2 regions of the Halobacillus sp. 12SKB genome follow, and region 1 is predicted to be linked to the other one. Evidence: riboswitches for the same ligand, from Rfam matches in the RefSeq annotation. Region 1 holds a riboswitch; the other holds the start of a gene.

Region 1 (4,949 bases):
CCGAAATGATGGAGTGGCTTGCATCTGATGGGATGCTGATTAAGCGGCCCATCCTTACTGATGGTGAAAAAACAACGGTGGGGTTCAAACAGGAAGAGTTTGAAAATGTTTGGGCTCAGTGAGCACATTATTGGGAATAGAAGCCTATAGCTTTTATGTTTATATTAGTTTTTGAACTATAATTATTTTTTTGGAGGTAATTTAAATGAGCGTACCTAAAGATCTGCGTTATTCTGAAGAACACGAATGGGTAAAAGAAGAAGGGGAGAAGGTTAGAGTCGGTATTACTGAATTTGCGCAATCAGAACTCGGAGATATCGTATTCGTAGAACTTCCTGAAGTTGGGGATGAATTAGAAGCGGATGAGCCATTTGGCAGCGTAGAATCTGTCAAGACTGTTTCTGAACTTTATGCCCCTCTTAGTGGTACAGTTGTAGAAGTAAACGAAGACCTGGAAGACAGTCCGGAGTTTGTGAATGAATCTCCATACGATAAAGCATGGATGGTTGTTGTTGAACCAAGTAACAATTCTCAAATCAACGACTTGATGACCCCGGAAGAATATGAAGCAATGATCGATGAAGACTAATAAAAGTGCATTGGACAGGCAGGGCTTTAAGAAACCTTGTCTGACATGATCGCGTTTGATCTTAATCATGTTCAGACCATGCCTGATTGGCATGGTCTGTTTCTATATAGTAGGTGATGAAGATGGATGGAGAACGAATCGTCATTGTTGAAGGAATTACGGACAAGAAGAAGTTGAATAAAGTTCTTGATGAAGAGATTGAAATCATCTGCACCCATGGTACTTTAGGAATCGAGCGCATGGAAGAAATGATATTTGATCATAACTTAGATGATCGTACTGTGTATATTTTAGTAGATGAAGATGACTCTGGTTACAAACTAAGAAAACAATTGACTGAAGAGCTTCCTCACGCCGAGCATATCTATATAGATAAGGCTTTCAGGGAAGTGGCAGCTACCCCGGAACCTGAATTGGCAAGAGCCTTACTCAGTAGACATTTCAACGTAAAGTCGATCTATTTAATATAGGAGGATGACTTTTGGAGGAAATAAAAACAACAGAAGTAAACAAGCTCTTCAATACTCCACAAAGGACCCTCACATTCGTTCACAGCCCTTTTTGTGCAACTTGTCATTTAGCACGTCAAATGCTAACAACACTTGAAGCTGTTTTTAATAGAGAAGTTTTTATGGAAATGAATGCTTCTCTACACCCCGAGTGGATGCAGCATTATAAGATAGAAAGTGTCCCATGTCTGCTTGTGACCAGAGGAGGAGAGGTAGAGGAAAAGATTTATGCGTTTCACTCTGTCTCCTATATGTATGAGAAAGTGGTAGGTTTTGTTGAATAGTGTTTATATTTCCCAGGAAATGACCGCTAGTGTAGAATTAAAAATTCTCTTCAATATTTAAGTGAGATGTGGAAGTTATTCAATAATAAAAAAGACAGCAAAGACGTTCCAACGTCTTTGCTGTCTTTTTTATGAAAATTACACGATTTCTCCTAATTTACTAACAATATCTAAAAAAGAGGCCTGATCGCCAAAATTAGCATGGATATCTCCTTGTTGATCAATGATGATGGTGGAAGGAACACCATGACAATTGTAGAGGTTATAAACGGAAGTTCCGTCATCAGAAAGAGTAGGTTGTGTTAGAAACTTTTCTTTGAATTCAATGCTCTCCTCTACATTCCGCTCTCTTCCAGTTACATTGATCGTCATCATCTTTACTTTATCATGGTCCATCGTTTTGTACAGCTGTTCTTTCATAGGTAAGTCTTTTCCGCAATCGGGACACCATGAAGCCCAAAAGGTCAAGACGATAACTTTCCCTAAGTCATCCTCAAGTTTATAAATAGAAGAGTGGTCGTTCATATAAGACAGTTCAAATAAAGGGGCTTGTTTACTCAAGGTCATTCTCCTTTTATTTAGCGGTGGTTATGGATTGACGCTCATCTATTCCCCATGCTAACATAATTATTAATTTCATATCGACATCTTCACTTATCCAGAGTGGCGGAGGGACTGGCCCTACGATGCCCGGCAACCGGCAGGTACACTGCACGGTGCTAATTCCTGCGAAGTCTTATGACTTTGATAGATGAGAAATGTAAAAATGACGAATCTCTTCTATTAAAGAAGGGATTTTTTTATTTTTTAAATTGATGGAATATTGGATGTTTTTGTGTGGATGATTTAAGGATTTCATTAGTGCAGGTGGGTTTTATTTTTCTGAACAATCTGTTTATGAGTTGACACAAAATTCGTACGGTGCTAAAATCCTCTTTGTACTACTTAAACGAGTTAAAGCAATAATAAGTTAATAAATTAAAATCTCTTATCCAGAGTGGCGGAGGGACTGGCCCGATGATGCCCGGCAACCGGCAATACTGTTTTGCTCAGGTGCCAAATCCTGCAAAGTATAAAGCTTTGACAGATGAGAGAACAGATTTTTAGGTATGAATAAAAACGCCATTCTGTTCTCAAGGACAGAATGGCGTTTTTTTGGAAGTGGAGGGAAAACAGCATGATTAAAATTAAAGGACTATCTAAGATATTCCACACGAAAGATCAAGATGTACGAGCAGTGGATGATTTAAGTCTAAATATTAACAAAGGGGAAATTTATGGGGTCATCGGCTATAGTGGGGCCGGTAAAAGTACATTCATTCGTTTACTGAACCGATTGGAAGATCCCACTGAAGGAAGTGTTCTTGTCGATGATCAGGAACTTACGTCTTTAAGCAAAGGGAAATTAAGGTTGGCCAGACAAGAAATAGGAATGATCTTCCAGCACTTCAATTTGCTCTGGTCACGAACCGTTCATGATAATATCGCTTTTCCTTTGGAAATTGCAGGGATCCCGAAAGCAGAAAGGCAAAAACGTGTCGATGAATTGATAGAGTTGGTAGGGTTAAAAGGCCGAGGGGGTTCTTATCCATCCCAATTGAGCGGTGGACAAAAGCAAAGAGTGGGAATAGCCAGAGCGCTCGCAAACAATCCTAAAGTTCTTTTGTGTGATGAAGCCACATCCGCGTTGGACCCTGAGACCACGGATTCGATTCTTGATCTTCTAGTGGATATCAACGAAAAACTCGGACTTACTATTGTTCTAATCACACATGAAATGCACGTCATCCGCAAAATTTGTCATCAGGTGGCGGTTATGGAAGATGGAAAGCTTGTTGAACAAGGAGAAGTGCTGGATGTCTTTCTTCATCCTCAAAAACCGGTTACGAAGAAGTTTGTGGATCAGGTGATGGGGGACCCGGAAAAAGAGACGTCCCTGCAGTTGATCAAAGATAATTATCGGTCCGGAGAAATCATACGCCTTCACTTTGTGGGAGAAAGTACAAATCAGGCATTAATCAGTGATTTATCAAGGAAGTTTGAAGTGGATGTCAATATTCTGCATGGAAAGATTACCCAGACGCAGAAGGGGGCGTACGGGACAATGTTTGTTCAGTTTGACGGAGACCAAACAGAAGTCCAGCGTGCCATTGAATATATTGAATCAACATCTGTAGAAGTAGAGGTGAATCCACATGTTTAATCAATGGTTCCCGAACGTAAGAATGGAAGACATGATTACAGCTACAAACGAAACTCTTTATATGACGCTGGTTTCTGTCGCTGGGACATTTGTTTTAGGTTTGCTTTTAGGGCTCCTCCTTTACTTGACCGGGCCCGGAGGTCTTTGGGCAAATAAAACGTTGAATTGGATCACTGCTTCCATCGTTAACATATTTAGAGCGATTCCTTTTATCATTCTCATATTATTATTGTTCCCGTTTACTGATTTTCTGCTGGGGACCATACGAGGACCGCAAGCAGCATTACCTGCATTGATTATCGGGGGGGCGCCATTTTATGCCCGTCTGGTGGAAATTGCGTTGAAAGAAGTTGATAAAGGTGTTGTTGAAGCAGCAAAATCTATGGGAGCGAAGTATTCCACCATCATTTTCAAAGTATTGCTTCCGGAATCGATGCCAGCTTTAATATCAGGGATTACCGTAACAGCTATCGCATTAATTGGATACACCGCAGTAGCCGGTGCAATCGGATCTGGTGGTCTCGGCGATTTTGCCTATTTCTACGGGTTCCAACGAAGTAACTTTGATGTTGTATTCATTTGTACCATTTTAATCATATTCATTGTGTTTATATTCCAATTTATCGGAGATGCCATCTCACGGAAATTGGATAAAAGATAAAAAATAAAAGGGAGAGAATTAAAATGAAAAAAATCTGGACAAGTTTAATTGCCGTGTTGCTTATCGTTGTTCTCGCAGCTTGCGGGTCATCGAGTGAGGATGAAAATACATCAGGAGCTGAAGGTGAAGAAGGTGGAACCAAAGAGATAAAGGTAGGAGCTACCAGTGTTCCTCATGCTGAAGTTCTTGAAAAAGCAAAACCTTTGCTTGAAGAAGAAGGAATTACGTTAGAGATTGAAGAATATCAGGATTACATTTTACCGAACCAGGACTTAGATGAAGGCCGTATAGACGCGAACTATTTCCAAACGATCCCTTATATGGAGATCCAAGAGGAAGAGAAAGGGTATGACTTTGCAAACCTTGGTGGTATCCATATTGAGCCTATCGGAGTTTATTCTCAAAAGTATGAAAGCCTGGAAGACGTTGAAGAAGGTACGACACTAGTTATGAGTCGTTCTGTCTCCACTCACGGTCGAATTCTGTCGCTCTTAGAGAAAGAGGGACTGATCAAGTTGGATGAAAGTGTTGAAAAAGTAGATGCTACTGTGCAGGATGTTGTAGAAAACCCTAAAAACATTGAATTTGATACAGGAGTAGATGCTGCCAACCTTCCACAAGTTTACCAACGTGAAGAAGACGTACTTGTTGCGATTAATACGAACTATGCCATTGAAGCGGGACTGTCGCCTAGCGAAGATTC
Region 2 (4,949 bases), 820 kb from region 1:
CAGCTCGATGCCATCCTTCAGGAAACCTTTGAAACGAAACTGCATTACATAACCGATCGTTACTCCGCAACCACCTACTGCATGAATCCGCGCGGAAGGATCGTACGCAAGTATCAACATGGCCTGGTGATGGCAGATGGTCAGAACCAGAACGAGGAGGAACCGAGTCAGAATTTGAATTTCACTCTTTTCGTGCCGCGGTACTTCAAAGATCAAATCAGAGCCATGACGGAAGCTCAGCGTGTCATTGGAGGCATCAATCAGGGGAAAGGAAGGATTGTGGCGCAAAAGTTGGGAGATCTATTGGAAGGAAAACCGTCGGATCACCTTTCTTCAGGTGTGATCCATCCCTCTTTGGAGGCAGAAGCTGGAGATCTCCAAAAAGAAGTTCCGCCTCTTTATCTAGAAGCGCTGCTGGAGTTTTTCGAAGCGTTGGAAGGGCTGCTTGGGGAGAAAATCGATCGTGACACCATCCTTTATGGGCTGGACAGCAAGTTTTATGAAGCGAAGATTTATACGGATGAGCACTTTGAAACAGAGCTGCCAGGGCTGTACTTGATCGGGGACTGCTCGGGGGAGACGCACTCGTTGTCACAGGCGGCGGCGAGCGGCATTTACTTGGCCCGTTGTATGAAAGCTTAGCCTTTTACCTTGAGGCTAAGCTTTTCTCTACGGTCAGGATCGCTTCTTTCACTCTTGCTTCCGTTTGAAGACCCATGAGGTGAATCGATTCACTTGGACGTGTGGAATAGTAGGAGATGGTATCAATATCATCCAAAGAATCTGCATCTAGATCCTTGAGTGAGAGAGGCAGACGCATGGATTTGTAAAAAGGGATCAGCTGCTGGATTTGTTCTGTTTCCCCTTCAAGAGCCAGCTGGACGAGGATGCCGTAAGCTACTTTTTCTCCATGCAGAAACGCATGTGTCCCCGGCACTTTCGTCAGTCCATTGTGGATGGAGTGCGCACCGGAGATCCGGCCGTATCCATCCCCGTACCCCCCGACCATACCTCCAGCCATGATGATCGTTTCAGCGACACGGGTAAAAGCGGTCGTGCATTGAGCTTTTTCATTGGCAAGTACGGCATCTTTTCCTTCCTGAAATAGAATGTCTCTACACAATTTTGCTGCGTGAAGGGCAATTTCCAAGGGGAGGGGTTTTTCTTTTAAATGTTTTGTCAAAACATCTGCTTCATACCATTTGGCAATCGTATCCCCAATTCCCGCACGGAGATATTTGACTGGAGAGTGAGCGAGCATATCCGGATCTATGAAAACCATGTATGTACTTCTTTTGAAAATGGTATATTCATGGAAATTCCCATCCTCATCATAAAAAACACTCAATGGCGTCCAAGCGGCACAGTTGGATACCAAGGTGGGAATCAGAATAACAGGGAGATCCAGGTGATCCCCGCATGCTTTCGCGAGGTCAAGGATTTTCCCGCCTCCAACACCGATCAGGACATCAGTGGATGTGATGTTCTCCCCGATTCTTTCTACTTCTTGATGTGTGCATTCCCCCTCATACCGGATTGTTTCGACTGCGAATGGAAATTCAGGCATATAAGGTTCGGCCATGTTCCACGAATCACTGCCGTGGATGATGGTGCCATGCTTGAACTTTTCACCCTTCGCGAGTTCAGGCACTTGTTTCAACACGCCTGGTTCGCACCGGTAATAGGTCGGCGCTCCCTGGACTTGGATCGGTTCCATTGAACATTCCCCCCTCTAAGATATGCCCATTATTATCCATACCTGAAAATCGAATGTCAATGTTGAAAAAATATAATTTAAAAAATTGAGAAAATTATTTACAAACCCTATCACATGCGTTAAAGTGTTAAAACATAAACGAAATTCTTATCGAGAGTGATTGAGGGAGAAGGCCCGTAGATATCACAGCAACCTTCCAAATGGAGTGGTGCTAATTCCTGCAGAATATTTTTATTCTGGGAGATAAGAGTTTGGCAGTCTTTCATGCGAAACTCTCTCCCGTAAAGGGCGGGAGTTTTTTTGTAGGACTTGAAATTGTGAATGAGGGGGGAAGCCGATGATTTCATTGGAACAACTGAGCAAAGTCTATCAATCCAAGGGAAAAACCGTAATCGGAGTCGATGACGTCTCCTTGGACATCAAGAAAGGTGAGATTTTTGGAGTCGTCGGGTACAGCGGGGCTGGGAAAAGCACCCTGCTGCGATGCATGAACATTCTGGAACGCCCGACAGAAGGGAAGGTCATGGTGGATGGAATCGATCTCATGACCTTGAATGCCAAGGAACTAAGAAAGGCGAGGCAATCGATTGGCATGATCTTTCAAGGTTTTCACCTCGCGATGGCGAAAACCGTTTTAGAAAATGTGGCTTTTGCACTGAAAGCTTCAGGCGTCAACCGTCAGGAAAGAAAAAGAAGGGCACAGGAATTGCTGGAGCTTGTCGGTCTCTCAGATAAAGCCGATCAGTATCCGGCCCAGTTGAGTGGGGGACAGAAGCAGAGAGTGAGCATTGCGAGAGCGCTTGCCAATGACCCTAAGGTGCTTTTGTGTGATGAAGCCACCTCAGCGCTTGATCCGAATACGACGCAATCAATTTTGAACCTGTTGAAAAAGATCAATCGTGAACTCGGCCTAACGATCGTTCTGATCACCCATGAGATGGAGGTCGTCAAGGAAATCTGTGATCGCTGTGCCGTTATGGAAGACGGAAAAATCGTGGAACAGGGGTCTACATACGAGATCTTCGCTGCGCCTGAAAACGAACTGACGAAACGCTTCATCCAAACGGTGATCGACTTCCGGATCCCGGAAAAGGTCTTATCAGAGCGGAAAGGAACCATCGTACATATGACGTTTAAAGGGGACTCGGCCAACGATTCTATTGTGTCAGACCTCTTACAAGGGTATAACGTACGGGCTAACATACTCCACGGGAAGATCGATTACATCCAGGACCAGGCTCTTGGTACCTTTGTGATGGAATTGACCGGAGAACAAAAGGTCGTCAAACAGGCCATACAAGAATTGAAAGATAAGCTTGGAGAAGTGGAGGTGCTGCAAGATGATCGAACAGCTGATCAATCTCTGGCCAGAGCTGAATAAATCATTCCTGGAAACACTGATCATGGTGGGCATCGGTCTTGTCGTCGCTTTAATTGCAGGTCTTCCGCTCGGGCTGCTCTTATTTGTGACGGACCGTGATCTGTTCCTTGAGAATCGACTCGTCAAAAGCATTGTGGGCGTTGTGGTGAACCTGATTCGTTCGGTTCCGTTCATCATTTTACTTGTCTTCCTGTTTCCTTTTACAAACTTTTTAATCGGATCAACCACAGGTCCGGTAGCGGCTTCCGTAGCCCTCTCTGTAGCTGCGATCCCTTTTTACGCGAGGATTGTCGAATCATCGGCGCGTGATATTGATAAAGGGGTGATCGAAGCGGCCATCGCCTGCGGGGCTTCTCCATGGTTAATCATCAAGGATATCATTTTCCCGGAAATCAAACCGGGACTGATCAGCGGATTGACCATTACAGCGATCAGTTTGATTGGATACTCAGCCATGGCGGGTGCCATCGGGGGTGGTGGAATCGGAGACCTGGCGATTCGTTATGGTTACTATCGCTACGATAACTTTGTCATGTTCACGACCGTCATCCTGCTTATTGTCCTTGTCCAAATCGTGCAGTACACAGGCGATTACATTGCAAAAACTGTGAAGAAAAATTGAAGCAAATTTAGGAGGAACCATCATGAAAAAAATCATTCTATTATGTGTTACTTTACTATCGATTACATTTCTCGCTGCGTGCGGGGAGGAAGAAGAGAGTGCAGACGCTTCCGGAAAAGACACGATCCGATTTGGAGCTACTGCCGGACCCTACAGCGATATGGTCACGAAAGCGATCGCTCCCCTATTAGAGGAAAAGGGATACGAAGTGACGAACAAAGAATTCACGGACTATGTTCAACCAAACAAAGCCCTGGCAAACGGCGATTTGGATGCCAACCTTTTTCAGCATAAAATCTACTTAGAGTCTTTCGCCAAGGAAAACAATCTCGATCTATCTGAGGTCATCATCGTACCGACAGCGCCGATGGGGATTTACTCCAATACATACGAGGATATCGAAAGTATTGAAGAAGGTAGCACGATGGGAGTACCGAACGACCCAACCAACCTGGCTCGTGCTTTGATTGTTCTTGAGGATGAAGGTCTGGTTGAGGTTGACGACAGTGTCGATCCATTGCGTGCATCATTGAACGATATTACGAAGAATAAGAAAGATATCCAGTTTGTCGAAGTGGAAGCTGGTCAACTGCCGCGACTTGTTGATAGCGAAGATTTATCCATGGTTCCAGGAAACTACGCCTTAGCTGCTGGAATGGACCTCTTGAATGCCTTAGCGCTTGAAGATATGCCGGATGACTACCGTAACCGTGTAGCTGTCAATACGGAAGATCTTGATGCACAGTTTGTAAAAGATATTAAAGAAGTTGTGGAGTCAGAGGAGTTTGAAAAAATCATCGATGAAGAATTCAAAGGCTTTGGAAAACCACAATGGATGAAAGAGTAGAAGGAAAGGCTGACGTGGATGCGTCAGCCTTTTTTTAAAAAGGAAACCGCCTGGTTGTTAACATCCAGGCGGTTTCCTGATTCTATTATTTTAGGTTGGTTGATGCTCCCAGGTGTAGTCGATGTATTTAGAAAGGATTGGTCGCCCATTGAAGCGACTGCTTAATGAAGATACGAGGATGTAATTTCAATTGAGAAACCATGTATTCAGCAAGGTCCTCCGGCTGCATGTACTTCTCTTTATCCTGTCCTTCCATATCTTCCCCTAAAGCAAGTTCTGTCGCCACGAGGCTCGGATTCAACGTGAAGACACGGATGTTGTCCCTTCTCACTTCCTGCATCAAAGCTTCCATCATGCCTTGCAGGGCGAACTTCGAACCGCT

What was found. Region 1 has a riboswitch for S-adenosylmethionine ahead of ACQ4XT_RS09980 (methionine ABC transporter ATP-binding protein). Riboswitches for the same ligand answer to the same signal wherever they lie in the genome.
Region 2: another riboswitch for S-adenosylmethionine. It lies ahead of ACQ4XT_RS14350 (methionine ABC transporter ATP-binding protein); the one in region 1 lies ahead of ACQ4XT_RS09980 (methionine ABC transporter ATP-binding protein).

What each region holds. Positions count from the first base shown of each region.
Region 1 covers NZ_JBRFWR010000001.1:2,075,008-2,079,956, forward strand. The annotation lists gene ACQ4XT_RS09955 (arsenate reductase family protein) at 1-122, shown strand, start outside; gene gcvH (glycine cleavage system protein GcvH) at 206-589, shown strand; gene ACQ4XT_RS09965 (toprim domain-containing protein) at 712-1,059, shown strand; gene ACQ4XT_RS09970 (thioredoxin family protein) at 1,071-1,382, shown strand; gene ACQ4XT_RS09975 (TlpA family protein disulfide reductase) at 1,521-1,943, opposite strand; SAM riboswitch class I at 2,034-2,140, shown strand; SAM riboswitch class I at 2,368-2,476, shown strand; gene ACQ4XT_RS09980 (methionine ABC transporter ATP-binding protein) at 2,560-3,585, shown strand; gene ACQ4XT_RS09985 (methionine ABC transporter permease) at 3,578-4,246, shown strand; gene ACQ4XT_RS09990 (MetQ/NlpA family ABC transporter substrate-binding protein) at 4,270-4,949, shown strand, end outside.
Region 2 covers NZ_JBRFWR010000001.1:2,891,385-2,896,333, forward strand. The annotation lists gene ACQ4XT_RS14340 (FAD-binding oxidoreductase/lyase) at 1-642, shown strand, start outside; gene ACQ4XT_RS14345 (iron-containing alcohol dehydrogenase family protein) at 647-1,717, opposite strand; SAM riboswitch class I at 1,862-1,967, shown strand; gene ACQ4XT_RS14350 (methionine ABC transporter ATP-binding protein) at 2,055-3,098, shown strand; gene ACQ4XT_RS14355 (methionine ABC transporter permease) at 3,058-3,720, shown strand; gene ACQ4XT_RS14360 (MetQ/NlpA family ABC transporter substrate-binding protein) at 3,743-4,567, shown strand; gene ACQ4XT_RS14365 (3-ketoacyl-ACP reductase) at 4,695-4,949, opposite strand, start outside.